Regions from separate parts of the Kitasatospora sp. NPDC090091 genome, predicted to be linked through region 2. Evidence: riboswitches for the same ligand, from Rfam matches in the RefSeq annotation. Region 2 holds a riboswitch; the other holds the start of a gene.
What was found. A riboswitch is a leader RNA that binds a small molecule or an ion and turns the genes downstream of it on or off. The one in region 2 is predicted to bind glycine.
Positions count from the first base shown of each region.

Region 1: another riboswitch for glycine. It lies ahead of gcvP (aminomethyl-transferring glycine dehydrogenase); the one in region 2 lies ahead of gcvT (glycine cleavage system aminomethyltransferase GcvT).

Region 1 is NZ_JBIVDY010000011.1:290,278-305,707, forward strand. Features, by position in the region: gene ACIPSC_RS21145 (pyridoxamine 5'-phosphate oxidase family protein) at 1-522, shown strand, start outside; gene ACIPSC_RS21150 (FMN-binding negative transcriptional regulator) at 535-1,191, shown strand; gene ACIPSC_RS21155 (sugar porter family MFS transporter) at 1,309-2,721, shown strand; gene ACIPSC_RS21160 (dienelactone hydrolase family protein) at 2,836-3,537, shown strand; gene ACIPSC_RS21165 (MFS transporter) at 3,682-4,977, shown strand; gene ACIPSC_RS21170 (HAD domain-containing protein) at 5,078-5,611, shown strand; gene ACIPSC_RS21175 (CPBP family intramembrane glutamic endopeptidase) at 5,589-6,380, opposite strand; gene ACIPSC_RS21180 (glutamate--cysteine ligase) at 6,489-7,994, opposite strand; gene ACIPSC_RS21185 (hypothetical protein) at 8,360-8,932, shown strand; gene ACIPSC_RS21190 (DUF5999 family protein) at 9,344-9,535, shown strand; gene gcvP (aminomethyl-transferring glycine dehydrogenase) at 9,647-12,547, opposite strand; glycine riboswitch at 12,785-12,888, opposite strand; gene ACIPSC_RS21200 (PRC and DUF2382 domain-containing protein) at 13,113-14,303, shown strand; gene ACIPSC_RS21205 (MFS transporter) at 14,455-15,430, shown strand, end outside.
Region 2 is NZ_JBIVDY010000005.1:50,007-65,436, reverse strand. Features, by position in the region: gene ACIPSC_RS10220 (L-serine ammonia-lyase) at 44-1,411, opposite strand; gene glyA (serine hydroxymethyltransferase) at 1,580-2,848, opposite strand; gene gcvH (glycine cleavage system protein GcvH) at 2,935-3,315, opposite strand; gene gcvT (glycine cleavage system aminomethyltransferase GcvT) at 3,394-4,515, opposite strand; glycine riboswitch at 4,750-4,858, opposite strand; gene ACIPSC_RS10200 (enhanced serine sensitivity protein SseB) at 5,008-5,802, shown strand; gene ACIPSC_RS10195 (enhanced serine sensitivity protein SseB C-terminal domain-containing protein) at 5,967-6,905, shown strand; gene ACIPSC_RS10190 (ABC transporter permease) at 7,381-8,370, shown strand; gene ACIPSC_RS10185 (ABC transporter substrate-binding protein) at 8,427-10,199, shown strand; gene ACIPSC_RS10180 (ABC transporter permease) at 10,299-11,309, shown strand; gene ACIPSC_RS10175 (ABC transporter ATP-binding protein) at 11,306-12,397, shown strand; gene ACIPSC_RS10170 (ABC transporter ATP-binding protein) at 12,444-13,490, shown strand; gene ACIPSC_RS10165 (hypothetical protein) at 13,777-14,994, shown strand; gene ACIPSC_RS10160 (protein kinase) at 15,002-15,430, shown strand, end outside.

The DNA of each region.
Region 1 (15,430 bases), on a different contig from region 2:
GGCGCCCCGGTCGTGCTGCCGACCATCTACGCGCGGGTCGGCGACCGCCTCTACATCCACGGCTCCACCGGCAGCCGCCCGATGCGCGGCGCCAAGGGCGAGCAGGGCCTGGCGGTCTGCGTCACCGTCACGCTCGTCGACGGCCTGGTGCTGACCAAGTCCGCGTTCAACCACTCGGTCAACTTCCGCTCGGTGGTCGCCCACGGCACGGCCCACCAGGTCACCGACCCCGAGGAGCTCTCGGTCGCGCTGGACGCGCTGGTGGACCAGGCCGTCCCCGGCCGCTCCGCCGAGGTCCGCCCGGCCAACGCCAAGGAGCTCGCCGCCACCGCCGTCGTCCGCCTGGTCCTCGACGAGGTGTCCGCCAAGACCCGGGACGACGGCGCCGACGACGACGAGGCCGACCTCGACCTCCCGTACTGGGCCGGCGTGGTGCCGGTGTCCACCGTGCTGGGCACGCCCGCACCGCACACCTCGACCACCGTCCCGCTCCCCGCGCACCTGCGCGCCCTCCTCGGCTGACAGGCGCCCGCGATGCTGATCCGCTCCTGGGACCGCGGCGACGAGGCCGAGTGGCGGGCGTGGCTCGCCGAGGGCCGCGACTTCGGCCTGCTCGCCGCCAACGGCCCGCCCGGCGAGGGTCCGGTACTGGTCCCGACGCACTTCCTGCTGGACGCCGGGCGCGGCGAGATCCTGCTCCACCTCGCCGCGCCCAACCCGCTGCTCGCCGCGGTCCGCGCCGACCCGGCGGTCACCCTCGCCGTCACCGACGACTACGCGTTCGCGCCCGGGCACTGGCGCGGCGAACCCGGCACCCCGACCAGCTTCTACGCCTCGGTGCACTTCCACTGCACCGCCGAGCCGGTCGAGGACGCGGCCGGCAAGGCGGAGATCCTCAACCGCCAGCTGGCGCACTTCCAGCCGGAGACCCCGGACGTCCGCGTCGTCCCCGGTGAGGGCCCGCTCGGCCGGCAGCTGCCGGGCCTGTGCGGACTGCGGCTGACGGTCCGCGAGGTGCGCGCCAAGTTCAAGTACGACGACAAGAAGCCCGCCGACGAGCAGTACGCCCTCGCGCAGCGCCTGGCCGAACGCGGGCAGGGCCTGGACGCCGCCGTCCGCGGCCAGGTGCTCCGCCGCAGCGCCCGGCGCGCGGGGCGCACTTCCGGGGGTGCGGCCGAGCGGCGCCCCTGACACACGCTCACCCGAACGGCCGGAAATCGGGCGGATCCGGGCCGACGCTGATCGAATGTGAGACGAATCCTGCCCACTCGGCCGCGCCGACGGGGCCCGTCCACTCGGGGAGCGTCCGTGTCGACAACCCGAAGTCACCCGGTCTCCGGCGAGGCGCACCTCGGGCACGTGGTGTTCATCTCCGCGGCCGCCGCGATGGGCGGCTTCCTGTTCGGCTACGACAGCGCGGTGATCAACGGCGCGGTGACGGGCATCCAGAAGCACTTCGGCGTCGGCAACGGCGAGACGGCCTTCGTGGTGGCGATCGCGCTGCTCGGCTCGGCGGCCGGCGCGGTGGCCGCCGGCCGGCTCGCCGACCACCTCGGCCGGGTCCGGACGATGCTGCTGGCCGCCACCCTCTTCGCGATCAGCGGGATCGGCTCGATGTTCCCGCCCACCGTCCAAGTGCTGGCGCTGTGGCGGGTGGTGGGCGGTGTCGCGATCGGCATCGCCTCCGTCATCGCCCCGACCTACATCGCCGAGGTCGCGCCCACCGCCTACCGGGGGCGGCTCGCCTCGTTCCAGCAGATGGCGATCGTGCTCGGCATCACCGTCTCCCAGCTCGCCAACTGGGCGCTCAACCAGGCCGCCGGCGGCGAGTCCACCGGCCACCTCGGCGGCATCCAGGCCTGGCAGTGGATGCTCGGCGTCGAGACCGTGCCCGCCGTGGTCTACGGGCTGATGGCGCTGGCCATCCCGGAGTCCCCGCGCTACCTGATCGCCGACCACCGCGAGGCCCAGGCCCGCAAGGTGCTGCTGGAGGTGGAGGGCGAGGGGGTCGACCTCGACGCTCGGGTGGCCGAGATCCGCGCGGTGCTGGAGTCCGCCCACAAGCCCCGCGCCCGGGACCTCCTGGGCGGGCGCTTCGGCCTGCTGCCGATCGTCTGGGTCGGCATCGGCGCCTCGGTGTTCCAGCAGTTCGTCGGCATCAACGTGATCTTCTACTACTCGTCCTTCCTCTGGCAGTCCGTCGGCATCAACGAGTCCAACTCGCTGCTGATCAGCCTCTCCACCTCGATCGTCAACGTGATCGGCACGGTGGTCGCGATGGTGCTGGTGGACCGGATCGGCCGCAAGCCGCTGGCGCTGGCCGGCTCGGCCGGCATGGCGGTGTCCCTCGCCACGGCGGCCTGGGCCTTCTCCTACCGGGTGGGCACCGGCGACACCGCCACCCTGGACGACACGTACGCCACCGTCGCGCTGGTCGCGGCGCACGTCTTCGTGTTCTGCTTCGCGTTCTCCTGGGGCGTGGTGGTCTGGGTGCTGCTCGGCGAGATGTTCCCCAACCGGATCCGGGCGCTCGCACTGTCCGTCGCGGCCTCGGCCCAGTGGATCGCCAACTGGGCGATCACCGTCAGCTTCCCCGACCTCGCCGACTGGAACCTGTCGGCGACGTACGTCATCTACACGTTCTTCGCACTGCTCTCCATCCCCTTCGTGGCCTTCTGCATCAAGGAGACCAAGGGCCGGGCCCTGGAGGAGATGGGCTGATCCACCCACCGGCCGCCGGCCCCCCCGGCCGGACCGCCGGTCCACCGACCGGCCCACCCGCTGCGCCCCGCCGACCACGCCGCCGCGCGCGGCCCGTCCCACCGAGAGGAAGCCATGCCTGACCAGGGCGGCTCCCGGCAGAACGTCACCTTCCCGAGCAACGGCCGCGAGGCCCACGGCTACTTGGCCCGCCCGCCGCAGGGCGTCGGCCCCGGCCTGGTGGTCGTGCAGGAGTGGTGGGGGCTCACCTCGCACGTCGCCTCGATGGCCGACCGCTTCGCCGCCGAGGGCTTCACCGTCCTCGCGCCCGACCTCTTCGGCGGCGCCACCACCCATGACAGCGCCGAGGCCGCCCGGCTCAAGCGCGAGCTGCCGGTCGAGCGGGCGGTGGTGGACCTGCGCGGCGCGGTGGACTTCCTGCTCGGGCTGGACGGCGTGGTGGGCGACGCGGTCGGCGTGGTCGGCTTCTGCATGGGCGGCGGCTTCGCCCTGCTGCTGGCCGCCGCCGAGGGCGACCGGGTGGCCGCGGTGGTCCCGTTCTACGGGCTGCCGCCCGACCCGGACTTCGACTACCGGGGCCTCACCGCCCACGTCCTCGGCCACTTCGGCGAGCACGACCGCTCGATCCGGATGGCCGCTGTCGACGAGGCCGCGATCCGGATCGGCGAGGCCACCGACGTCCGGCCGGAGGTCCACTTCTACCCGGCCGGGCACGCCTTCATGAACGACGAGAACCTGCTCGGCACCTACGACGCGCTACAGGCCGGGATCGCCTGGCAGCGCACCCTCAGCTTCCTCTGGGGCCACCTCGGCTGACCCCGCCGAACCGGCCCGACCGGCCATCCCCGACTCCCGCCCGAGCGCCGCCGCGCTGCCACGCTGCAGGGGGCCCGCCACCTCACCACCGGATCGTCCGGTTATCGGATGGACACGGAGCACCCGCCCCGGCATAGTCACGGGGTGCAGAGCCCACCCCCGCCCCCGCACGCCCCCCGGTTCGCCTGGGCCGGCCGCAACTTCCGCATCCAGACCGCCGCCACCGTGATCAGCGGGCTCGGCAACGCGGGCGCCCCCATCGCCACCGCGTTCGCCGTCCTGGAGGGCGGCGGTTCCACCGCCGACGTCGGCTACGTCACGGCCGCCCGGCTGCTGCCCACCGTGCTGCTGCTGGTGCTCGGCGGCGCCCTCGCCGACCGGCTGCCGCGCCACCACATCATGGTCGCCGCCAACCTGTTCAGCGCCGTCGCCCAGGCGGCCCTCGCCGCCCTCGTCCTCACCGGTGAGGCCGAGCTCTGGCAGCTGCTGCTGCTCTCCGCCGCCGGCGGCGCCGGCTACGCCTTCTACTCCCCCGCCGCCGGCGGCATGATCCTGGAGAGCGTCGCCCCTGAGCACGCCGCACGTGCCTTCTCGGTCTTCCGGATGGGCCTCAACGGCGCCCAGATCGGCGGCGCCGCGCTCGGCGGCGCACTGACCGCCGCGATCGGCCCCGGCTGGGTGCTCGCCGTGGACGCCGGCTGCTTCCTGGTCGCCGCCGCCCTGCGCTTCTTCCTGGAGACCCAGCCGCTCACCGCCGCCCGGGGCGGCGGCATGCTGCGCGACCTGCGCGACGGCTGGCAGGAGTTCGCCTCCCGCCGCTGGCTCTGGGTGATCGTGCTCCAGTTCTCCGTGCTGGTGGCCTGTGTGAGCGCCGTCGAGGCGGTCTACGGGCCGATCGTCGCCAAGCAGCACCTCGGCGGGGCACGGGCCTGGGGGCTGGCGATGGCGGCCTACGGGATCGGCCTGGTCTCCACCGGCCTGCTGATGGTCCGCTGGCATCCGCGCCGGATCCTGCTGGTCGGCAACTGGGGCGTCTTCCTGTTCGGCGTGCCCGCGCTCGCCCTGGCGGTGGCCGCCCCGCTGCCGGTCCTGGCGGCGGCGATGTTTCTCTCCGGCGTCGGGGTCACCGTCTTCGGCGTCAACTGGATGATCGCGCTCCAGCAGGAGATCCCGGCCGAGGCGTTCTCCCGGGTCGCCGCCTACGACGAGCTCGGCTCGCTCTCGCTGGCCCCGCTCGGCACCGCACTGGCGGGACCGGCCGCCGACGCCCTCGGCCTCTCGGGCGCGCTCTGGGCGTGTGCGGCGATCTCCCTGGTGCTCAGCGCCGCCGTGCTGCTGGAGCCGCAGGTCCGCCGGCTCTCCCGGCGCACCCCCGCCGCCCCGGCCGCGCAGTCCGGCGAGGCGGCCGAACCGGTCGCACCCGCCGGCGCCCACCACTGACACTCCGGCGCGACCGGCCATGGCGCCCTCCGGTGGGCAACCGCCGGCGGGCGCCGCTCGTCCGACCAGGTGAACGACGGAGTGATACCTGGGGGGCCCGATGCCGAAGCCACTGCTGTTCCTGGACGTCGACGGCGTGCTCAATCCGGTCTGTCCCGACCCGGACGGCGACTTCGACACCCACACCCTGCTCGGCTACACCGTCCTGCTCTCCGCCCGGCACGGCGAGTGGCTGCGCGAACTCGCCGCGAGCTACGAGCTGGTCTGGGCCACCACCTGGGAGGAGGAGGCCAACACCCACATCGCCCCGGCGATCGGCCTGCCCGCGCTCCCGGTGGTCCGCTTCACCGGCTACGTCCCGCAGCCCGGCGACCCGCGGTTACGACTGATGGAGCTGTTCTCCGCCCGCAAGTGGGCCCCGCTGCTGCGCTACGCGGGCGGCCGCCCGTTCGCCTGGGTCGACGACGTGATCCCGCCCCGCCTGGTCCGCGGCTCGCTGTTCCGCCGAGACCGCCTGCTGCTCCCGATCGACCCCGGCCAGGGCCTGGAGCGCCGGCACGTCGACCGGCTGCTCGCCCGCCCGCCGCGTACCGCCCTCGCCCGGTCGGCGATCAGCCGGTGGGCAGCCAGCTGACGTGCCCGGCCAGCAGGGCGTAGCCGACGAAGGCCACGGTGTCGATCAGCGCGTGCGCCACCACCAGCGGCATCACCCGCCCCCACCGCCGGTACAGCAGGCAGAACACCACGCCCATCACCATGTTGCCGACCAGCCCGCCGACCCCCTGGTACAGGTGGTACGAGCCGCGCAGCACCGAGCTGGCCACCACCGCGGCCGGCCACGACCAGCCCAACTGCCCGAGCCGGCGCAGCAGGTAGCCGAGGACGACGACCTCCTCCAGGATGGCGTTCTGCCAGGCGGAGGCGACCAGCACCGGGATCCGCCACCAGACGTCCGGCAGCCCGGACGGCGCCACCGTCAGGTTGTAGCCGGCCGCCTGCGAGAGCAGGTAGAGCGCCAGCCCGGAGCCGCCGATCGCGGCCGCGACGACGGTGCCGCGGCCCAGGTCGCGCAGCTTCTGGCCGAGGTCGAAGCCGAGCACCTTCAGCGAGGTGCCCTCGCGCACCAGCAGGTAGCCGACCAGGACGACCGGCATCAGCCCGCGGGCGACGTAGTAGAGCTGCCAGGCGAGGTCCAGCCAGGGGCGGCCGGGGGCGCGCGAGGCGTTCAGGGTCGCGACCTGCTGGCCGAGCTTCAGCGTCTCGGTGAGCGAGCCGGTGAAGCTGATCAGCGCGCCGATGCCGCTGGCTCCCAGCGAGAGTCCGAGGACGGTCAGCAGCTCCACTCCGAGCAGCCGGCGCGTCGGCTTCGCGGTCTCCGGTTGTTCGGTCGAGGCGGTGGTCACGGCGTGCTCCAGCGGTCCGGCATCGCTCCGGCCGTCGGCCGACCGCCGGAGCGGTCATCCTTCCACAGGAGGGCGTCGGGGCCGGGTCAAGCGCCCGCGGACAAGGGCCTAGCCGACCGGCCAGGTGTGGACGGGCTCCCCGGCGCGCATGTACTCGACGTACCGGCGGGTCATCGCCGCCAGCGCGGCCGGCCGGTCCATCCCGAACTGCTCGCGCAGCCGGTGGAAGGTGGCGCTCTGCCAGGAGGCTCCGTTGACCCGGCGCAGGCAGCGCTGCTCGATGATGCCGAGGTAGCGGTCCCGGTCCGCCGGCTCCACGCCCCACTCGTCCAGACCCTGGTGGGCCAGCGGGAGCAGCTCGTTCAGCACCAGGTCGACGGCGGGGACGGTGGCCAGGCCGCCGCCGCGCCCGGCCCGGCCGTGCCGCGGCCACTGGAGGACGGCGTCGATGCCGTACCGCGCGGCCTGCCGGAAGTTCTCGTCGGCCCGGTCGAACGGCATCCTGGTCCAGATCGGGCGGGACTGCTCGGCCAGCACCCGGACCAGCCCGTAGTAGAAGGCCGCGTTGGCCAGCGTGTCGGCGACGGTCGGCCCGGCCGGCAGCGCCCGGTTCTCCACCCGCAGGTGCGGCACCCCGCCGCTGACGTCGTACACCGGCCGGTTCCACCGGTAGATGGTGCCGTTGTGCAGCCGCATCTCGGCGAGCCGCGGCACGCCGCCGGAGGCGAGCACCTTGAGCGGGTCCTCGTCGTCGCAGATCGGCAGCAGCGCCGGGAAGTACTTCAGGTTCTCCTCGAACAGGTCGTACGCCGAGTCCACCCAGCGCTCGCCGAACCAGGTGATCGGGCGCACGCCCTGCGCCTTGAGCTCCGCCGAACGGGTGTCACAGGCCTGCTGGAACAGCACCGGCCTGGTCTCCCGCCACAGCTCGCGCCCGAACAGGAACGGCGAGTTGGCGCCCAGAGCCAGCTGCACGCCGCAGATCGCCTGGGCGGCGTTCCAGACCGAGGAGAACCGCTCGGGGGTGACCTGGAGGTGCAGTTGCAGGGAGGTCGCGGCGGCCTCGGCGACCATGGTGATCGACTCCAGCTGGAGGTGCTCGACACCCTCGATGTCCAGCGTGATGTCCTCGCCGCGGGCGGCCAGGATCTGGTCGCTGAGCAGGCTGTAGCGCTGGTTGTGGGACATCGCGTCCAGCCCGGTGTGGTCGTGCTCCAGGGTCGGCAGGATGCCCACCATCACGATCCGCGCCCCGGCCTCGGCGGCCCGCCGGTCGGCGTAGCGCAGCCCGGTGTCGATCTCCTCGCGCAGTTCCTCGAAGACGTGGCCGCAGAGCCGGTGCGGCGCGATGTTGACCTCGATGTTGAACTGGCCCAGTTCGGTCTGGAAGTCGCTGGAGCCGATCGCACTGAGCACCTGGGCGTTGTTCATCACCGGCAGGCCCTGCTCGTCGGCCAGGTTGAGCTCGATCTCCAGGCCCATCACCGCCCGGGGGCGGTCGAAGCGCTCCTCCCGGAGCATCCGTCCGAGTGCGTCGAGACAGGACTGGAGCTTGCGGCGGTAGAGCTGCCGGTCCGACAGGTCCGCCCGCGTCGCCACGACCTTCTCGCCCATGATCCCCTCCTCAGAGCCGCCCGGCCGAGCGACCGTGCAAGCATCATGCCCACCCCGAAGATCGATACCCGATTGCTTCGAACGGCTTGCAAAGCAAGGAAACTGATGGTCTTTCAGCACATCTGCCGACTTGCCCGGCGCCACGGCCTGTGATAAACAGGTCACCCTGCGCACCTGTTCGATAGAATTCGCACTGCGCCCAGGCCGGCCCGCTCCCGCTCCGAAACCCTCGTCGACGGAAGCGTCCGCGCCCGCACCGCGATCATGCACAACCGGACACGGCCAGGTCCCGTCACCGACGCACACCGCGCCCCGCCGGTATGCCGCACTCGCACGCCGATCTCGCACGGAGAGGCGACCCCGCCATGACTCTGCAGACCCCCCAGCCCCCGCCCAGCGCCCTGCGCGCGGTCCTCGCCGCGCTCGACTCGGAGACCGCGCTGCGCCAGCCCGCCGCCGCCGCGCTGCGCCATCCGGCCGGCCCGCTGCTGCCTGCGCATCCGCTCGCGGTCCACGTCCTGGACGGGCCGCGCCCCGAGCTCGCCGCCGCCCGGCGCACGGGCTGGCGCTTCCTGATCAAGGACGGGGCGGAGGTGGCCGCCGCGGCCGAGGTGGTGCAGGGCGTCGAGGGCCACACCTTCTCCCACTTCACCGCCGGCCCGTACCTGGACTCCACGGTGCGGGCGCTGCGCCAGGCCTGGCAGCTCGCCCAGACCTCCCGGGCCCGCCGGCAGCCCCGGCTGCTGACCTTCCCGGGGCAGTACGCGACGGCGCTCTGGCTGCACGGCCCGGACGGCGGGCCGGAGGGGGACCTGCTGATCCCGCTGGCGCCGGCCCCGCTCGGGGTCACCGCGCACCGCGCCTACCCGGCCGCCGACCTGCTCCCGGTCCTGGCCCGGGCGCCGCTCGGCCGCCCGCTGCTGCTCGGCTCCCCCTGAGCCGGCGCCGGGCCGGCCCGGGCGTCCCCCGCCCCGGGCGCCCCGGTCGACACCCCCGCCACCCGTCACCCCCGTCACTCGTGTCGCCCGCCCCACCCGGACGGGCCATCGGGCATGGCCCTCCCGGGCCAGTCGCCGGATGGCCCGTCCGGGCGCGATTTCCGGCCGAAGCCACCTGAACGGGTGATCTATGCCCGCCGGTTGTGGCCCATGTCACCGAATTGCTGCGCGAGCGTCCCGGGATGCCGACACTGGGAACCAGCGTGGAAGGACCACCTGTCCTACCCACTTGAGCGCCGGTCCACACCTGCTCCGGCGCCGGACAGGATCCGACTACCGCGGCGGCTCCCGACGGCCACCTGAGGGCGCCGCATCACGGGGAGGATCGCAGAGCGAAGCGAGGGTACGCGTATGTGCCAGCACCGTCCTGAGTGCCCAACGGCCGAGTCCGAGGACCGCGAGGCCGCCGTGCCGGTGGCCTGCCACCCGGAGCAGGGCTGGAGCCTGCTCTGCAACGGCGTCCTGATGTTCGAGGACACGGGAGAACTGCTGCCCGACGGCCGGGTGATCGCCCCGCGCCGTCCCGTCGCCCACGCGGTCTGACCGCCGTCGGCGGGGGCAGCCGCCACACGTACGGAGCAACGGGCAGGGCCCCGGCGGATCGTTCCGCCGGGGCCCTGCCGTCGTCCGTCCGGGACCGGACGCCGTCCTACGTCAGACGCCGTACTCGTCCAGCGGCGGGCAGGAGCAGACCAGGTTGCGGTCGCCGTACGCACCGTCGATCCGGCTGACCGGCGGCCAGTACTTGTCCGCCGGGTTCACGCCCGCCGGGAAGACGGCCTCCTGGCGGCCGTAGCCGTGCGCCCAGTCGCCGGCCAGCGCGGCGGCGGTGTGCGGGGCGTTGCGCAGCGGGTTGTCGTCCGCCGCCCACTCGCCCGAGCCGACCTTCTCGATCTCGGCGCGGATCTCGATCATCGCGTCGCAGAAGCGGTCGATCTCGTACAGGTCCTCGGACTCGGTCGGCTCGATCATCAGGGTGCCGGCCACCGGGAAGGACATCGTCGGCGCGTGGAACCCGTAGTCGATCAGACGCTTGGCGATGTCGTCCACCGTCACGCCCGTCTCCTTGGTGAGCGGGCGCAGGTCGATGATGCACTCGTGCGCGACCAGGCCGCCGGGGCCGGTGTAGAGCACCGGGAAGTGCGGGGCCAGGCGCTTGGCGATGTAGTTGGCGTTCAGCACCGCCACCTGGGTGGCGCGCTTGAGGCCCTCGCCGCCCATCAGCCGGACGTACGCCCAGGAGATCGGCAGGATCGCCGCCGAGCCCCACGGCGCGGCCGAGATCGGGCCGACGCCGGTGGCCGGGCCGGCCTCCTCCTGCAGCGGGTGGTTGGGCAGGTACGGCGCGAGGTGCGCGCGCACCGCGACCGGGCCGACGCCCGGGCCGCCGCCGCCGTGCGGGATGCAGAAGGTCTTGTGCAGGTTCAGGTGCGAGACGTCCGCGCCGAACTTGCCCGGCTTGGCCAGGCCGACCAGGGCGTTGAGGTTGGCGCCGTCGACGTACACCTGGCCGCCGGCCTCGTGCACCATGCCGCAGATCTCGGTGATCTGGGTCTCGTACACGCCGTGGGTGGACGGGTAGGTGACCATCAGCACCGAGAGGCTGTCCCGGTGCTGCTCGATCTTGGCCTTGAGGTCGTCGACGTCGACGTCGCCGTCGACCAGGGTCTTCACCACGACCACGCGCATACCGGCCATCACCGCGGAGGCGGCGTTGGTGCCGTGCGCGGAGGACGGGATCAGGCAGACGTCGCGCTGGGTGTCACCGTTGGCGTGGTGGTAGGCGCGGACGGCCAGCAGGCCGGCCAGCTCGCCCTGGGAGCCGGCGTTCGGCTGGATCGACACGGCGTCGTAGCCGGTCACCTCGACCAGCTGCTGCTCCAGCTGGCGGATCAGGGTCAGGAAGCCCTGCGCCTGGTCGATCGGCGCGAACGGGTGCAGCTGGCCGAACTCCGGCCAGGTCACCGGCTCCATCTCGGTGGTCGCGTTGAGCTTCATGGTGCAGGAGCCCAGCGGGATCATGCCGCGGTCCAGCGCGTAGTCGCGGTCCGACAGGCGGCGCAGGTAGCGCAGCATGGCGGTCTCGGAGCGGTGGCTGTGGAAGACCGGGTGGGTCAGGTACTCGTCCTCGCGCAGCAGCGCGGCCGGCAGCGCGTCGGCGCTCTCCGCGACCTCCACGCCCTCGACGCCGAACGCGGCCCAGACGCCCGCCAGGTGCTCGCGGGTGGTGGTCTCGTCGGCGGAGACCGAGATCCGGTCCTCGCCGTCCTGGTGGACGTTGATGCCGTTGGCGCGCGCGGCAGCGGCGATCTCGGCGGCGCGGCCGGGGACGACCGCGGTCACGGTGTCGAAGAACTCGCCGTGCAGCAGCTCGACGCCGCCGGCCCGCAGGCCCTCGGCGAGGGCGGCGGCGTAGCGGTGGGTGCGGCGGGCGATGTCGGCCAGGCCGTCCGGGCCGTGGTAGACGGCGTACATCGAGGCCATCACGGCCAGCAGCACCTGGGCGGTGCAGATGTTGCTGGTGGCCTTCTCCCGGCGGATGTGCTGCTCACGGGTCTGCAGCGCCAGGCGGTAGGCGCGGTTGCCGTCGGCGTCGACCGAGACGCCGACCAGGCGGCCCGGGAGCGAACGGGCGTACTCGGCGCGGACCGAGAGGTAGCCGGCGTGCGGGCCGCCGAAGCCCATCGGCACGCCGAAGCGCTGCGAGGTGCCGCAGGCGATGTCGGCGCCCAGCGAGCCCGGGGACTTCAGCAGGGTCAGCGCCAGCAGGTCGGCGGCGACGGCGACGATCGCGCCGAGGCCGTGCGCCTGCTCGATGACGGCGGTGAGGTCGCGGACCACACCGGTGGCGCCCGGGTACTGCAGCAGCACGCCGAAGACGCCGCGCTCGGCGACCTCGGCCGGGATGCCCTCGGACAGGTCGGCGACGACGACCTCGACACCGGTCGGCACGGCGCGGGTGTTGATCACCGCGATGGTCTGCGGCAGGGTCTCGGCGTCGACCAGGAAGACGCCGCCCTTGACCTTGGTGACGCGGCGGGCCAGGGCCATCGCCTCGGCGGCCGCGGTGCCCTCGTCCAGCAGCGAGGAGCCGGAGGTGGGCAGGCCGGTCAGGTCGGAGACCAGGGTCTGGAAGTTGAGCAGCGCCTCCAGGCGGCCCTGCGAGATCTCCGGCTGGTACGGCGTGTACGCGGTGTACCAGGCCGGGTTCTCCAGGACGTTGCGCAGGATCACCGGCGGGGTGAAGGTGCCGTAGTAGCCCAGACCGATCATCGGCTGGAGCACCTGGTTGCGGCCGGCCAGCTCGCGCAGCTCGGCCAGGACCTGGGCCTCGCTGCGGCCGGCGGGCAGGTCCAGGCCGGTGATGGAGCGGATCGCCTCGGGCACGGCGGTGGCGGCGAGCTCGTCCAGCGAGCCGTAGCCGACCTGCGCCAGCATCTTCTCCTGCGCGGCGGCGTCGGGGCCGATGTGGCGGTTCTCGAAGGGGCTGGCCAGCTCAAGTTCGGTGAGGGTCGAGGCGCTGGTGGGGCGTCCCGCGTTCGGCTGGGCGTTCATGTGGTCGAGGCCTCCTGGTCACGGACCGGCGGGGGTACGCACGCCGGGCGGCTTCGCCGCTGCGGACAACAGCGGTTCGGCCCGACGGACGAACCCGACAGGCCTCCCCCTCTGTCATCGGGACCTGAGAGCTTCGCCCGCACGGGGCGCGGGGGCGACCCGTCGGCTTGCACCGTCGGTGAGGGTGGTCGCCACCGGCTCCCTCGCCGGCAGTCCTGCCCTGCTTTCCAGAGTGACCTATCCCACACGGTACGGATGCCTGAGAGATTCCGGGGAGGAGTTGCTCCTTCGGCGCCCCGACCAGCGTTTTCCGACGTCGGGGACTCTCCCGAGCGGGCTCGGCGGTCGCGCCCAGGGTACCAGCGGGAGGCGGTTCGATCACGGGTGTGCCGGGTCACTCGACCGCCGCACGGGTGACCCGTACGGAGCAGCGCGGGGCCCGTCCGGCGGCTCCCCGGTCGCGGGCGTCCGGTTCATGGCTTTTGGTGTGAAGTGGCGGTGTCGGACGGGCGGGCCGGCCGTCGGCCTGCGGGAGTTCCGCAGGCGCAGCGCACGGGAGGAAAGAGTGCAGACCGATATCGACCCCCGGGACCTCATCGGCCACAAGGCGGTCGACCGCAACGGAGACAAGATCGGCACGGTCGACGAGGTGTACCTGGACGACGCCACCGGGCAGCCCGAGTGGGCCGCCGTCCGGACCGGCATCTTCGGCCGGGACGCCTTCGTCCCCCTGACCACGAGCGAGTTCGCCGGCGACGAGCTGAGGGTGCCGTACGACAAGTCGCTGGTGAAGGAGTCACCCGACTTCGGTGTGGGCCAGCACCTGTCGCCCGCCCAGGAGCTCCAGCTGTACCGCTACTACGGGCTGGACACCGCGGTGGACGGCACCCCGTCGAACGGGGCGGGCTCCGGCTCGCAGCCCGCCGACCTGGACTTCGGCACCGTGCCCGCCGGCACGGCCGCGGCTGCCGGTACCGCCGCGGCCGCCACCAAGCCGTCCGCCTTCCACTCGGCCGACACGGCCGCCCCCGCCCACCACACCACCCCGGCGGCCGACCTCGGCAAGCCGTCCGAACCTGCCACGGAGGCCCACGTGCGGACCCTCGACAGCACCGCACCGGCCGCCGCCCCGGCGACACCGGCGACCCCCGAGCCGCGTCCGCAGGTCTCGGTCCCGACCGCCCCGGCGGTGCCCGTCGCGGCGACGACGGCCACCCCGGACACGACGGCCCCCGCCGCTCCTCTGGAGATCACTTGCCGCGAGGAGCGGCTGGACATCACCACCGAGTGGCACGTGCTCGGTACCGCGAAGCTGCGCAAGTACGTCACCAGCGAACCGGTCGAGCGCCGGGTGCCGGTGGTGCGCGAGCGGGTCCGGGTCGAGCGGATGCCGGTCGGCGAGGCGGAGCGGGCCGCGCTCAGCGACAAGGAGATCACCGAGGCGGTGGAGGAGGTGACGCTCCGCGAGGAGCGGCCGGTGGTCCGCAAGTACCTGGCCCCGATCGAGCGGGTGCGCCTGGTGGTCGAGCGGTACACCGCCGAGGAGGTGGTCCGGGACGAGCTGCGCCGCGAGCAGGTCGAGGTGCACGACGACACCGTCTCCGCCGCCTCCGACCGCTCTGCCTCCGACCATTCGGGCTCCAACCACGCGAGCTCCGGCCACTCCGCCGCCCCCGGGTCGCCTCCCTCGGCCTCGGCCGAGCACTCGTCGCCCAATGCCTCGTCCCACCCGGCCCCCCTCAGGCCGCTGGCCTGACCTCTCCTCCTCCCCACTCCGCCCGAAGGACCCCGGCCCCGCCCGGGGTCCTTCGACTTTGCCAAAGCTTCACCGATCGATATTTGACACAATGAAGTATCTCCCGGCATGGTTGCTTCAGTTCATTCACTATGTACGGGAGGAAGCAACCGTGAGTGAGGCACCCCAGCCCACCACCGCGGCCGAGAAGCAGAGCAGCGCCCGGGTCCTGCCGGCCCTGATTCTGGCGATGCTGTCGTTCAGCGTGGTGCAGACCGCGGTCGTCCCGATCCTGCCCTCGCTGGCCAAGGAGCTCAGCGTCTCCGGCTCCAGCATCACCTGGCTGATGACGGCCAACCTGCTCTCCGCCGCCGTGCTCACCCCCCTGTTGGGCCGGTTCGGCGACCTGCGCGGCCGCAAGCCGATGCTGCTGATCTCGCTGACCGGCCTGGTGGCCGGCTCCGCACTGGCCGTCAGCACCCACTCCTTCACCTGGCTGGTCGTCGCCCGCGTCCTCCAGGGCGCCGGCGGTGGCGTGCTCCCGCTGGCCATCAGCATCGTCCGCGACGAGCTGCCGAAGCAGAAGGTCACCGGCGGCGTCGCCGCCATCAGCGCCTCGATGGGCGTCGGCAGCGGCCTCGGCCTGGTCGCCACCGGTCTCCTGCTGGAGCACTGGAGCTACAAGTCCATCTTCTGGATGGGCCTGGTCTTCGGCCTGATCGCGGTCGCCCTGGTCGCCCTGCGGGTGCCCACCGACCCGGTCACCGACAAGGACGGCGGCGCCGACCCGCTCGGCGCGATCACCCTGGCCGGCTGGCTCTCCGCCCTGCTGGTCGCGGTAAGCCAGGGCAACAACTGGGGCTGGACCTCCACCCGCACGCTCGGCCTGTTCGCCCTCGCCGCCGTGGTCGCCCTGATCTGGGGCGTCATCGAGGTCAAGGTGAAGCACCCGCTGGTGGACATGAAGATGATGTCCCGCCCGGCCGTCGCCTTCACCAACCTCGCCGGCCTGCTGATCGGCTTCGGCATGTACGGCTCGTTCATGGTGATCAGCAACTTCGCCCAGACCCCGGAGAAGCTCACCCACTACGGCTTCACCGCCACCGTGCTGCACGCCGGTGTGATGCTGCTGCCGTCCGCGATCGGCT
Region 2 (15,430 bases):
CGGGGAGTGCGGACGCGGGAACGGCCGGGTAAGGCCGCAGGCGTCAGCACTCGATGACGTTCACGGCGAGGCCGCCGCGCGAGGTCTCCTTGTACTTGATCTTCATGTCCGCGCCGGTCTCCTTCATGGTCTTGATCGCCTTGTCGAGGGAGACGTGGTGCCGGCCGTCGCCGCGCAGCGCCATCCGGGCCGCGGTGACGGCCTTCACGGACGCCATGCCGTTGCGCTCGATGCACGGGATCTGGACCAGGCCGCCGACCGGGTCGCAGGTGAGGCCGAGGTTGTGCTCGATGCCGATCTCGGCGGCGTTCTCGACCTGCTCGGGGCTGCCGCCGAGGACCTCGGCGAGGCCGCCGGCCGCCATCGAGCAGGCGGAGCCCACCTCGCCCTGGCAGCCGACCTCGGCGCCGGAGATGGAGGCGTTCTCCTTGAAGAGCATGCCGATCGCACCGGCCGAGAGGAGGAAGCGGACGATGCCGTCCTCGTCGGCGCCCGGGATGAAGTTCAGGTAGTAGTGCAGAACGGCGGGGATGATCCCGGCCGCGCCGTTGGTGGGCGCGGTGACCACCCGGCGGCCGGAGGCGTTCTCCTCGTTGACCGCCATCGCGTAGAGGGTCACCCACTCCATCGCGTTGGCCGGGCCGATGCCCTCGGCGCGCAGCGCGCGGGCGGCCGTGGCGGCGCGGCGGCGGACCTTGAGGCCGCCGGGCAGGATGCCCTCGCGGGACATGCCGGCCCGGACGCACTCCTGCATCACGCGCCAGATCTCCAGCAGGCCGGCCCGGATCTCCTCCTCGGTGCGCCAGGCCTTCTCGTTCTCCAGCATCAGGCCGGAGATGGACAGGCCGGTCTCCCGGGTGAGGCGCAGCAGCTCCTCGCCGGTGCGGAAGGGGTAGCGGAGCGCGGTGTCGTCGGGCTTGACCCGCTCCGCGCCGATGGCGTCCTCGTCGACCACGAAGCCGCCGCCGACCGAGTAGTAGGTCTTCTCCAGCAGGGTGGAGCCGTCGGCAGCGAAGGCCCACAGGGTCATGCCGTTGGCGTGGTACGGGAGCGAGCGGCGCCGGTGCAGGACCAGCTGGGTGTCCGGGTCGAAGTCGACGGCGTGGCTGCCGAGCAGGTGGATCCGCTTCTCGGCGGTGATCCGCTCGACGTCCCGGTCGGCCTGGTCGACGTCGACGGTGCGCGGGGAGTTGTTCTCCAGGCCCAGCAGCACCGCCTTGGGGGTGCCGTGGCCGTGCCCGGTGGCGCCGAGCGAGCCGAACAGCTCGGCACGCACGCCCGCCACGTCCGTCAGCAGGCCCTCCGACTTCAGGCGGCGGGCGAACATCCGGGCGGCGCGCATCGGGCCGACGGTGTGGGAGCTCGACGGGCCGATGCCGATGGAGAAGAGGTCGAAGACGCTGATGGCCACGGAGGACGTCCTTGTCTGGTCTCGTGGAAGGACAGGCAGGCGGGGGGCTGGCGGGCAGGGGCCGGCACGGGACGGGGCACCGCGCGCACTGTCCAGTGTGCGCGGTGCCCCGGAAACTACGGGTGGCGCGGCGGGGTGAGGCCGGTCACCTGGGCCCGAACGGTCGGGTCAGAGGTTCGGGTACAGCGGGTACTTGTCGGCGAGGGCGGTGACCCGGGCCTTCAGCGCGGCGGCGACGGTCTCGTCGAAGGCCGGCTTCAGGGCCTCGGCGATGATGTCGGCGACCTCGCGGAAGTCCTCGGCCTGGAAGCCGCGGGTGGCCAGCGCCGGGGTGCCGATCCGCAGGCCGGAGGTGACCATCGGCGGGCGCGGGTCGTTCGGGATGGCGTTGCGGTTGACCGTGATGCCGACCTCGTGCAGGCGGTCCTCGGCCTGCTGGCCGTCGAGCTGGCTGTTGCGCAGGTCGACCAGGACCAGGTGCACGTCGGTGCCGCCGGAGAGCACGGAGGCGCCGGCCTCGGCGACGTCCGCCCGGAGCAGGCGCTCGGCGAGGATGCGGGCGCCGTCCAGGGTGCGCTGCTGGCGCTCCTTGAACTCCTCCGAGGCGGCGACCTTGAAGGCGACCGCCTTGCCGGCGATCACGTGCTCCAGCGGACCGCCCTGCTGGCCGGGGAAGACCGCGGAGTTGATCTTCTTGGCCCACTCGGCCTTGGAGAGGATGACGCCGCCGCGCGGGCCGCCCAGGGTCTTGTGGGTGGTCGTGGTGACCACGTCCGCGAACGGCACCGGGTTGGGGTGCAGGCCCGCGGCGACCAGGCCGGCGAAGTGCGCCATGTCGACCATCAGCAGGGCGCCGACCTCGTCCGCGATGCGGCGGAACTCGGCGAAGTCCAGCTGGCGCGGGTAGGCGGACCAGCCGGCGATGATCAGCTTCGGCTGGTGCTCCTTGGCGAGGCGCTCGACCTCGGCCATGTCGACCTGGCCGGACTTCTCGTCCACGTGGTACGCGGCCACGTTGTAGAGCTTGCCGGAGAAGTTGATCTTCATGCCGTGGGTCAGGTGGCCGCCGTGGGCCAGGCTCAGGCCCAGGATGGTGTCGCCCGGCTGGATCAGCGCGAACATGGCGGCGGCGTTGGCCTGCGCGCCGGAGTGCGGCTGGACGTTGGCGTGCTCGGCGCCGAACAGGGCCTTGATCCGGTCGATCGCGATCTGCTCGACGACGTCGACGTGCTCGCAGCCGCCGTAGTAGCGGCGGCCGGGGTAGCCCTCGGCGTACTTGTTGGTCAGCACCGAGCCCTGGGCCTCCATGACCGCCACCGGGGCGAAGTTCTCGGAGGCGATCATTTCCAGGGTGGTCTGCTGGCGGTGCAGCTCGGCGTCGACCGCGGCGGCGATCTCCGGGTCGAGAGCGTGCAGGGACTGGTTGAGAACCGTCATGGTGTGGTCTTCCCGGGAGGAGGGAGTACGGGAGGGCGGGTCCGGCGCCGGGGCGGCCGCGGTGCGGCGGCCGCCCCGGCGGGGGCTCAGGCCTGCGGGTTGGTCAGCGCGTCGTACTCGGCGGCGCTCAGCAGCTCGTCGGTGGCCTCGACGCGGACCTTGAACAGCCAGCCGCCCTCGAACGGGGCGCTGTTGACCAGCGAGTTGTCGTCCAGGACGTCCTGGTTGACCTCGGTGACCTCACCGGTGACCGGGGAGTACAGGTCGCTGACCGACTTGGTCGACTCCAACTCGCCACAGGTCTCACCGGCGGTCACGGTCTCGCCGACCTCGGGCAGCTGCACGTAGACGATGTCACCGAGCGCGTCGGCCGCGTGCTTGGTGATGCCGACCGTGGAGACACCGTCCTCGGCGGCGGTCAGCCACTCGTGCTCCTTGGTGTACTGCAGGTGCTGGGGGTTGCTCATGGCGTCATTCTCCAGGATGGGAAGCGGGTACGACGAAGCGGCCCGTCGGGCGGACACGCCTCGGGAAGGGGGAAGGGGTCAGCGAGCGCGCTTGTAGAAGGGCAGCGCCACGACCTGGACCGGCTCGTGCTTGCCGCGCACGTCCACCGCGACGGTGGAGCCGGGGGCGGCGTGCGCCGCGTCCACGTACGCGATCGCGATCGGCTTGCCCAGCGTGGGGGAGGGGGCGCCGGAGGTGATCCGGCCGATCGGCTCGCCCTCGGTGGAGACCACGGTGTACTCGGCGCGCGGGACCCGCTTGCCCTCGGAGACCAGGCCGACCAGGACCCGCGGCGGGTTGGCCTCGGCCTCGGCGGCGGCCTTCTCCAGCGCCTTCCGGCCGACGAACGCGCCCTCGTTGGTGGTCTTGTCGAAGCGGACCACCCGGCCGAGGCCGGCGTCGAACGGGGTCAGCTCGGTGGAGAGCTCGTGCCCGTACAGCGGCATGCCGGCCTCCAGGCGCAGCGTGTCGCGGCAGGACAGGCCGCAGGGGACGAGGCCGCGGTCGGCGCCGGCCTCGGTCAGGGCGTTCCAGATCTGCTCGGCGTCGCCCGGGTTGCAGAAGATCTCGAAGCCGTCCTCGCCGGTGTATCCGGTGCGGGCGAGCAGCACGTCGCGGCCGGCCACCTGGGCCGGGAGGATGGCGTAGTACTTGAGGCCGGGCAGGTCGGCCTCGGTGGTGGCGGCCAGGATGCCGGTGGCCTCCGGGCCCTGGACGGCGATCAGCGCGTAGGTGTCGCGGTCGTCGGTGACGACGGCGTCGTAGCCCTTGGCGCGGGCGATCAGCTCGTCCAGCACCAGCTGGGCGTTGGAGGCGTTGGCGACGACCAGGAAGGCGTCCTCGCGCAGGCGGTAGACGATCAGGTCGTCCAGGATGCCGCCGTCCTCGGCGCAGATCATGGTGTAGCGGGCGCGGAGCACGCCGAGCGCGGAGACGAAGCCGACCAGCGCGTGGTCCAGCATCTCGCCGGCCTGCGGGCCGGTGACGGTGATCTCGCCCATGTGGGAGAGGTCGAACAGACCGGCCTTGGTGCGGACGGCGAGGTGCTCCTCGCGCTCGCTGCCGTAGCGCAGCGGCATGTCCCAGCCGGCGAAGTCGGTCATGGTGGCGCCGAGACGGCGGTGCAGCGCGTCGAGCGCGGTGAGGCGGAGGGACGACATGGCCTGGAACTCCTCGGTCTGGGCACTCAGGGGTGCGCACGCCGGACCGGACCCGCTCGGGGAGGGACCTGACCTGCGCGCGGGCATGCGGCGGCTGGGTCTCCCCATCTGTCGTCGAACCTGAGAGCTTCACCGCAACACGGGCCCGCAGCTGTTTCCAGCTAACAGGACAGCATGGCGGCTTGCACCGTGGGTGGGCGCGCGACATGGCCGTGCGCCGCTTTCCAGATCTGCCTAACCCGTGCGGTAGGGGGGCCTGAGAGATTCCGGGGAGGACTTGCTCCTTCGGCGCCGGCTGTGCCGCCCCTCGGGGCGGCACTCCGGACTCTCCCGCGCGGGTTCGAGCGGCCGGTATGGAGTTTGGGATCGGCCGCCGCGGGAACGCGTGGCCGCGCACATCATGGCACGTCCGGCGCCCGGGCGGGAGAGGGGCCCCGGTCGGCCCGCTAGGCTGCACGCGTCGACGAGCCAGTGAGGCGGTACTAGGGGCACATGGGGTACCCGGTGGAGCAGCAGCAGGGGTGGGGCGGCCCGGATTCGGCGCCGCCGGGCGGGGGATGGCCCGCCAACGAGCTGGAGCAGGTGCTCACCGCCGCGCTCGGCGATCCGGGCGCGACCCCGCGGGTGATCGAGGTGCTGGCCCGCAGCCAGGTGTGGGTCCCGCTGCCGGCCGGGGCCGACCCGCAGGGCCAGGCGCTGGACCTGCCGACCATCGAGCTGGCCGGCGACCCGTACGTACCGGTCTTCTCCTCGCAGGAGGTGTTCCTGCAGCAGGCCCCGGGGATGGCCTTCGCGATCGCGCCGGTCTGGGAGTTCGCCCGCGGACTGCCGCTGGGCGTGGGCATCGCGGTGAACCCGGAGGCGGCGGTCGGCATCCCGGTGCCGCCGGAGGGCGTGGCCGAGCTGCGGCGCGGGCCGCGTGAGGACCGGTGGGACGACCCTGCCGCGCCGACCGGCGGGCGGGTGGCGCTGCGCGAGCCGGTGCCCGGCGAGGACCCGGAGGCCTTCCTGGCCGCCTGCCGCGCCGAGCTCTCGGCGCTGCCGGGCGTGCTGACCGCCCGGCGGGCGCTGGCCAGTGTCGAGGGCGAGCCGACCGTGATGTTCGTCGGCGTCCAGCTGGACCCGGTGGCCCCGGCCGACCCGGCCGTGGTGAACGGCGCGCTGGGCCGGGCGCTGGGAACCGCGCCGCTGCCCGGTGGCGTCCACCTCGTGCTGCTCGACCTTGCGGAGGACCCCGTGGTCGAGTGGTTGCTCAACCGGGTCCAGCCGTTCTACACACGGATGTGACGCACCCCTCCCCGCCCGCGGTCGGGCGGCCCGCGCAAGGGTCGGAGGGGTCAGGCAGGCACGTCGGCATGGCGGTGGTGGGTGGCGCCCCATAGGGTGCGTGCAGACACTCCGCCGGGGCCGGCGGCCAGGCGAGGGAAGAAGAGGCGCAGCGAGGTGGGCGCATGAGTGCGGGAGCGGTAGCGGGCGGTGCACCGGGGCCCTGGGGCCAGGCACCCGCCGGGCGCCCCGGCGCGGATCCGAGGGCCCTGGAGCACGCCCTGCGCGAGGTCGCGCCGGAACGCTGGGAGGCGTACGAGGCGCTGCTGCAGGCGCTGGCCGACGGCCAGGTCTGGATGCTGCTCTGGCACGGGACGCCGGGGAGCCCGGACGCCCAGTACGGGAACATGGAGATCAGCGGCCACGGCTACGCGCCGGCGGTCACCTCGCCCGAGCAGCTCGCGGCCTCCGGCTGGACGCGGGCGCACGAGGTGATCTCCGGGCGCGAGATCGCCGCCTCGCTCTACCGGACCCGCTGGGGCCTCTGGCTGAATCCGCACGCCCCCGGCGGCGGCGTCGGGGTGCCCTGGGCGGACCTGCGGCGGATCGCGGCCGGACTGGACCGGCTGCCGGCCGGGCCGCTGAAGCTGAGTGAGCCGCAGGTGCCGGCGCAGCAGTTCTTCGCGCTGCTGGAGCGCCAGGCGGTCGAGGTGCGGGCGGTCCGCTCGCTCCGCCGCGCCTGGGTGCAGCCCTCGGTGGGGGAGCCGTACCTGGCCATCGGTCTGGACCTGTACGAGAGTTCGCCGCCGACCGTGGAAGCCGTCCGGGCGCTGATGCAGCGGGCGATCGCGGTCGCGCCGGAGGGGCTGGCCGTCTCCACGGTGGCGATGGGGGACGAGTACGACCCGGTGGCGCTCTGGATGCGCGCCAACGCGCGGCCGTTCTACGACCGCGAGGCGGGCGGCCAGGGCCGGCCGGCGACCGGGCCGTACCCGCCGGTGCCCCCGCCGCCGTACCCGTCGCAGGCGGGGCCGGGCTACGCCTACGGGACGCAGCCGCCGGCGCAGGGCTGGCAGGGGCAGCCGCCGCCGCAGCAGCCGTGGCCCGGCTATCCCGGGCGCTGATCCGCAAGAACCGCCGACCAGGGCCGGTCTGACGTGATGTCGGACCGGCCCTCGCGCATATCCGGACGATTTCCGGGAAAGTCCTGGCAGGCATATTGACATGCCTGGTACAGCTGTGTGAAGAGGGATATGCCGGTGATTCGGGAGGTGCATGTCGACAGATCACAGTTGGGCATCTGTCGGTTGGCAGGGCTGGCGCAAGCCAGTTCGGATGGCAGAGAGTTCTGCAACAACGCACCGCGCGTGGTTGGCGCCTCACAAAGGCGAACGCGCAGGCGGACAGCTTGATCCACGCGATGCCCATCCCGCGTGGCGGCAGTACCCGCGCACGCAGCACCGCACGACGTACCGCCGGGATCCACCGCACCCGTACCTCCGCATGTCCGTACCTCCGCACGTCCGCACCAGCCGTACCGCCGATCCGGCGACCGGCACCCGTGGGCCGGCCACCGTCGGCGAGGGGACCGAACTGACCATGACCGCACTCACCAAGACCGCCGGGAACGAGCCGGAGGCAGACGCCGCCGCCAGCCCGGCCAAGAAGATCGAGGGCCGCTCGCTCGGCCAGATCGCCTGGACCCGCTTCAAGCGGGACAAGGCCGCCGTCGCCGGCGGCGTCGTGGTGATCCTGCTGATCCTGCTCGCCGTGCTGGCCAAGCCGATCGAGTCGGTCTTCGGCCTGGACCCCGACGCGCTCAACCAGGACCTGCTGGACGCCAACCTCGGCGGCCTGCCGATGGGCGACTGGGGCGGCATGAGCGCCGACCACCCGCTGGGCGTCGACCCGCTGCAGGGCCGTGACCTGCTCTCCCGCATCATCGAGGGCTCCTGGGTCTCCCTGCTGGTCGCCTTCGGCGCGACCCTGCTCTCCAACACCATCGGCACCGTGCTCGGCGTGATGGCCGGCTACTACGGCGGCTGGGTGGACACCCTGATCAGCCGGGTGATGGACGTGTTCCTCGCCTTCCCGCTGCTGCTCTTCGCCATCGCGATCTCCGCCTCGCTCCAGGGCGGCGCGTTCGGCCTGCACGGCCTCCCGCTGCACATCATGGTGCTGATCTTCGTGATCGGCTTCTTCAACTGGCCCTACATGGGCCGGATCGTGCGCGGCCAGACCCTCTCGCTGCGCGAGCGCGAGTTCGTCTATGCCGCCCGCAGCCTGGGCGCCCGCGGGCCGTTCATCCTGTTCAAGGAGCTGCTGCCGAACCTGGTCGGTCCGATCCTGGTCTACTCGACCCTGCTGATCCCGACCAACATCCTCTTCGAGGCGGGGCTCAGCTTCCTCGGCGTCGGCATCCAGGCCCCGCAGGCCTCCTGGGGCGGGATGCTCAACGACGCGATCAAGTACTACCAGGTGGACCCCCAGTACATGGTGGTCCCCGGTCTGGCGATCTTCCTCACCGTGCTCGCCTTCAACCTGCTCGGCGACGGGCTGCGTGACGCCCTCGATCCCAAGAGCAACTGACTCAACGTCAGGACCCTTCGTTTCGCCTCCACTTCCTCAAGGGGTTGATCTCACCCATGCGTAGGTCCCGTACCGTCGCGCTGACCGCCGCGGCCGCTGCTGCGGTCCTGGTCGTCACCGGCTGCTCCTCCAGCTCGAAGAGCGGCGACAGCTCCTCCTCCGCGTCCGGCAGCAGCGCCGGCGCCGGTGCCGATGCGGCCACCAAGGGCATCGTCAACGCCTCCGACAAGAAGGGCGGCACCGTCACCTTCGAGATGCGCGGTACGCCGGACTCCCTCGACCCCGGCAACACGTACTACGCGTACATCTACAACTTCTCCCGCCTGTACGCCCGTCCGCTGACCACCTTCCAGCCGGCCGCCGGCGAGGAGGGCAACAAGCTGGTCCCGGACCTCGCCGAGTCCCTGGGCAAGCCCAGCGCGGACGGCCTGTCCTGGACGTACAAGCTGCGCGCGGGCCTGAAGTACGACGACGGCACGCCGATCACCTCCAAGGACGTCAAGTACGCCGTGGAGCGCTCCAACTTCGCGCCGGACGTGAACTCCAACGGCCCGACGTACTTCAAGGAGCTGCTGGTCGACAACGAGACCCCGTACGAGGGTCCGTACAAGGACAAGACCGGCGACCTGAAGTCGATCGAGACGCCGGACGACCAGACCATCGTCTTCCACCTGAAGCACGCGTTCGCGGACTTCGACTACCTGGTGAGCGCCCCGCAGACCGCTCCGGTCCCGCAGGCCAAGGACACCGGCGCCGACTACGTCAAGCACGTGGTCTCCTCGGGCACCTACAAGTTCGAGAGCTACGAGGACGGCAAGCAGGCCGTCCTGGTGCCGAACACCAACTGGGACAAGAGCACCGACCCGATCCGCAAGCAGCTCGCGGACAAGCTCGTGCTCAAGATGAACATCGACCAGGCCACCGTCGACAAGGACCTGCTGGCGGGCAACGCCCAGGTCGACCTCGTCGGTGCCGGTGTCGACCCGCAGACCCAGGCGCAGATCCTGCGCGACCCGAAGCTCAAGGCCAAGACCGACAACGCCTACGGCGGCCGCCTGGTCTACACCGCGATCAACACCAAGGTCGCGCCGTTCGACAACCTCGACTGCCGCAAGGCCGTCCAGTTCGCGATCGACAAGGTGTCGGTGCAGACCGCGCTCGGCGGCCCGATCCGCGGCTCGGTCGCCACCACGGTGCTCCCGCCGGACATCCCGGGCCACCAGGACTTCAACCTCTACGAGACCAAGGACAACAAGGGCGACGAGGCCAAGGCCAAGGAGGCCCTCAAGGCCTGTGGCAAGCCCGACGGCTTCAACACCGTCCTGACCGCCCGCACCGAGCGCGCCACCGAGGTCGCCGCCGCGACCTCCATCCAGGCCGCGCTGAAGAAGGTCGGCATCAACGCCGAGATCCAGCAGTTCCCGCAGGGCAAGTACCTCACCGACAGCGCCGGTGCCCCGCAGTTCACCCAGGACCACAACATCGGTCTGATGATGATGCAGTGGGGTGCCGACTGGCCGACCGGCTACGGCTTCCTGCAGCAGATCGTCGACGGCCGCGCGATCAAGGCCTCCGGCAACAGCAACCTGGCCCAGCTGAACGACCCCGAGGTCAACAAGCTGCTCGACGAGGCCGCGGTCAACCCGGACCGCGCGGCCCGCGAGAAGATCTACGCCCAGATCGACAAGAAGGTCATGGAGCAGGCCGTCTACGTCCCGCTGACCGACTTCAAGGTCTTCCTGTACCGCCCGGACAGCGCCACCAACCTCGCTTCGACGCCGGCCTTCTCCGGTGAGTACGACTACCTGAACATCGGCACCACCAAGTAAGAGCCTGGCTCCGCAATCCCTGAAGGCAGGTGAAGGCAGCGGCGCCCGCCGCCGTCCGGAGGATCCCGGACGGCGGCGGGCCGCCGGAGCCGCCCAACTGTGTTTGCCTACATCATCCGCAGGATCCTCGCGGCCGCGGTGCTGCTGCTGGTGGTCAGCGCGGTCACCTTCGCGATCTTCTTCCTGCTCCCGCGCCTGGCCGGTGAGACGACCGACCAGCTGGCCGCGCAGTACATCGGGAAGAACCCCTCGCCCGACGCGATCGCGGCGGTCAAGAAGAACCTCGGGTTCGACCAGCCGCTGTACGCCCAGTACTGGCACTTCCTGAAGTCCCTGGTCAGCGGCGCCGAGTACAAGTTCGGCCCGGAACCGGCCACCTGCCACGTGCCGTGCTTCGGCTACTCGTTCAAGAACCACCTGGAGGTGTGGCCGGAGCTGACCAAGCGCGTCCCGGTCACCATCTCGCTCGCCATCGGCGCGGCGGTGCTCTGGCTGCTCTCGGGTGTCACCACCGGTGTCATCTCGGCGCTCAAGCCGAAGTCGATCTTCGACCGGCTCTCCATGGGCGTCGCGCTGGCCGGTGTCTCGCTGCCGGTCTTCTTCACCGGCGCGCTGCTGCTCACGATCTTCAGCTACGAGTGGCCGATCCTGGACAACCTGCAGTACGTCAACTTCACCGACGACCCGCTGATGTGGGCCCGCAACCTGATCCTCCCGTGGATCTCGCTGGCCTTCCTGTACTCCGCGCTCTACGCCCGGCTCACCCGGGCCGGAATGCTGGAGACGATGAGCGAGGACTACATCCGCACCGCCCGGGCCAAGGGCCTGATCGAGCGCAAGGTCGTCGTCAAGCACGGGCTGCGCTCCGCGCTCACCCCGATCGTCACCATCTTCGGCATGGACCTCGGCCTGCTGCTCGGTGGGGCGATGATCACCGAGCAGGTCTTCTCGCTCCAGGGCGTCGGCTTCTTCGCGGTCTCCGCGATCACCGACAACGACCTGCCGAAGATCCTCGGCGTCACGCTGCTCGCCGCCTTCTTCATCGTCCTCTGCAACCTCGTGGTTGACCTCCTGTACGCCGCTGTCGACCCCCGGGTGAGGCTGTCGTGACCGAGCTCCAGAAGACCCCGGCGGACGCCGCGCAGGCTCCGGCCGGCGCGGCGAAGGCCCCGACCGGGACGCCGTTCCTCTCCGTCCGGGACCTGCGGATCCACTTCGACACCGACGACGGCCTGGTCCGCTCGGTCGACGGGGTCAGCTTCGACCTGCACAAGGGCCGGACCCTCGGCATCGTCGGCGAGTCCGGCTCGGGCAAGTCCGTGACCTCGCTCGGCATCATGGGCCTGCACCGCTCCAAGCGGGCCCGGATCAGCGGCGAGATCCACCTCGACGGCGAGGAGCTGATCGCGGCCGGACCCGACCGGGTCCGCCAGCTGCGCGGCCGCTCGATGGCGATGATCTTCCAGGACCCGCTGACCGCGATGCACCCCTACTACACGGTCGGGGCGCAGATCGTCGAGGCCTACCGGGTGCACCACCCTCAGGCGAGCAAGAAGCAGGCCCGGGCCCGCGCGGTCGAGATGCTCGACCGGGTCGGCATCCCGCAGCCCGACCGCCGGGTGGACGACTACCCGCACCAGTTCTCCGGCGGCATGCGCCAGCGCGCCATGATCGCCATGGCCCTGGTCAACGACCCCTCGCTGCTGATCGCCGACGAGCCCACCACGGCCCTGGACGTCACCGTCCAGGCACAGATCCTGGACCTCATCCGCGACCTCCAGGAGGAGTTCGGCTCGGCCGTCATCATCATCACCCACGACCTCGGGGTGGTCGCCGAACTCGCCGACGACATCCTGGTCATGTACGGCGGCAAGTGCGTCGAGCGCGGCCCCGCCGACACCCTGTTCGATGCGCCCGAGCACCCCTACACCTGGGGCCTGCTGGGCTCGATGCCGCGGCTCGACCGCGAGCTCCAGGACCGGCTCGTCCCGGTCAAGGGCACCCCTCCCAGCCTGATCAACGTGCCGTCCGGCTGCGCGTTCCACCCGCGCTGCCCGTACGCGGAGCTGACCGGCGGGCGCTCGACCACCGAGGTCCCGGTCCTGGCCGAGGCCGCCCCCGGGCACCACGCGGCCTGCCACATCAAGGCCGCCGACCGGCACCGCATCTTCACCGAAGAGATCGCGCCCCGGCTGTGAACCCGGCTGTGACCCCGGATTCGTACCACCATTCTGGAGAGAACCGATGACGGACACCCAGGCGGCCGTGATCCCCACGCCCGCGCCCGCCTCCGACCGCGAGCCCCTGCTCCGGGTCAGCGGCCTGACGCGGCACTTCCCGATCCGCGGCGGGCTGCTGCGGCGCCAGACCGGCGCGGTGCGGGCCGTCGACGGCATCGACTTCACGGTCAACGCGGGCGAGACCCTGGGCGTCGTCGGCGAGTCCGGCTGCGGCAAGTCGACCATGGGCCGGCTGGTCACCCGCCTCGACGAGCCGACCGGCGGGAAGATCGAGTTCGACGGCCACGACATCAGCCACCTGGGCGTCGGCGCGATGCGGCCGCTGCGCCGCGACCTCCAGATGATCTTCCAGGACCCGTACTCCTCGCTGAACCCCCGGCACACCGTCGGCACCATCGTCGGCGCGCCGTTCAAGCTGCAGAAGGCGGCGCCGGCCGGCGGCGTCAAGAAAGCCGTCCAGGAGCTGCTGGAGCTCTGCGGCCTCAGCCCCGAGCACTACAACCGCTACCCGCACGAGTTCTCCGGCGGCCAGCGCCAGCGCATCGGCATCGCCCGGGCGCTCGCCCTGCGGCCGAAGATGATCGTCGCGGACGAGCCGGTCTCGGCGCTCGACGTCTCCATCCAGGCGCAGGTCGTCAACCTGCTGGACGACCTCCAGAAGGAGCTCGGCCTGACCTACCTGATCATCGCGCACGACCTCTCGGTGGTCCGGCACGTCTCGGACCGGGTGGCGGTGATGTACCTCGGCAAGGTCGTCGAGATCGCCGACCGGGACTCGCTCTACGCGAGCCCGATGCACCCCTACACCAACGCGCTGATGTCCGCGGTGCCGGTGCCCGACCCGCGCCGCCGGCACAGCGGCGGGCGCGAGCGGATCCTGCTCAAGGGCGACGTGCCCTCGCCGATCAACCCGCCCTCCGGCTGCCGGTTCCGCACGCGGTGCTGGAAGGCGCAGGAGATCTGCGCCACCCAGGAGCCGCCGCTGGCCGCGCGGAAGACGGGGCACCAGGTGGCGTGCCACTTCCCCGAGCTCGGCGAGGGGAACGACTAGCGCAGTCCCGAGCTCGGCGAGGGGAACGACTAGCGCAGCCCCGAGCTCGGCGAGGGGAACGACTGGCGCAGCCCCGAGCTCGGCGAGGGGAACGACAAGCGCAGCCCCGAGCTCGGCGAGGGCGGCGAGGAGAAGGCGCTCGCCTCGGAGTGAGGCCCGTCCGACGAGGACGCCACCGGCCGCCGCGGGGACCGTGCACCGACACGGACCCCGCGGCGGCCCGCCGTTGACGGCAGATCACCGAACATGCCCCGCCGGGCCGCGCCCAGGTGCTAGCTTCCGAACCATGCAGCCGGAGAAGCGCCTCGCGGTCGACGCCCTGACCGCGGACTTCATCGTCGACATGGCCAACGTCATCCGCAACCGCGGGCTGCTCGGCCCCCGTGAGGCCGACCTCGCCCGCTTCACCGCACTCCTGGAGGCCCTCGCCCACCACGCCCGGGACGACTCCGTCCAGGTCTACGCGGTCTGCGACCACGCCGTCCTGGTCGACGGCCGGCACACCGCCGCCGAGCGTGCCCAGCTGCGCGCCTGGCATGCCGAGGGCCGGATCGAGGTCCTGCCGAAGGCCGACGACCGCGTCCTCGAACTCGCCGACAGCACCGGCCGACCCGTCGTCAGCGAGGACAACTTCGCTGAGTACCACCGCACTTATCCGTGGATCCCGGGCTGCGCCGACCGCTTCCTGCGTCCGGTCGCCGTCGACGCGCCGCCCGGGATCGCTGTGCGCCGCCGGGTCGTCCCCGTCCCCGCCGAATGGCAGGTCTCCCGGAAGGAGGAGGAGGGTCTGCTGCTCGCCGCCGGGCTCTACGACCGGCGCGGGTCCGGCGGGCCCCGCCGCGATCTGCTCGGCCGGCGCTGGGGCTGCCCCGAGCCCGACTGCCCCGCCTTCGGCACCCGCCCCCGGGCCACCGGGCCGCTGCCGCTGCGCCGCAGCGGCACCGTCACCTGCCCGACCCACCTGAAGCCGCTCACCGACCTCGGCCCGGCCCCGCACCGCAGCCAGATCAAGGTCCGCATCGACGGCACCGTCCGGGCCCGGCGGCTGATCACCGAGGGCGCCGACCTGGTGGTCGGCCGGGCCCCGGCCGAGGGCCCGGGCGGCCTCGCGCTCGCCGCCTGGCTCGGGCCGCGGGCGCTGGACTGGATCAGCCGCAGCCATGTGACCATCAGTCACACCGGCTCCGGGGGGCTCGTGGTGCGGGACACCAGCGCCAACGGCACCGTGATCCGGCGCCGCGGCGGCGAGTCGGTCCGGCTGCGCGGCCAGTCCTGGACGCTCCGCCGCGACGACGTCGTCCTGCTCCACGACGAGGTCGAACTGATGCCGAGCGGGCGGGAGTTCGCCTTCGGGGAGGAAGCCGGGGAGGGTGCGGACGGGCCCGGCGGCGCGGGGGCGGCCCTGACCGGCGAGGAGTACCGGGCGACGTGGATCGTGCCGCCACCGCGGCCGCCCCGCCCCTCCGGCCCGGCGGGGCGCCGTCGGCGCGGCGGGCGGAAGTGAGGCGACGATGGCGGGAACGGACGGGCGGATGATCGCCGCCGGCGCCCTGCTGGGCGGCCGCTACCGGCTCGTCCGGCCGCTCGGCCGGGGCGGGTTCGGCACGGTCTTCCTCGGCACCGACGAGAACCTGCCGCGCTGGGTGGCCGTCAAGCTGCTCGACTCCTCGCGTCACGACCCGGCCGAACTCCCCATGCTGCGCGGCCGGTTCGACCGCGAGGCCCGGCTGATGGCCGGACTCCAGCACCCCGGCATCGTCTCCGTGCTCGACCGCGGCAGCCACCAGGACACCCCGTTCATCGTCATGGAGCACCTGGCCGGCCCCGACCTGGCGGCCGTACTCGGCGACGGCCCGCTGCCGATCGGCGACCTCCTGCGGCACGCGGCGCGGATCGCCGACGCCCTGCACTACGCGCACACCCAGCCCGACCCGGTCGTT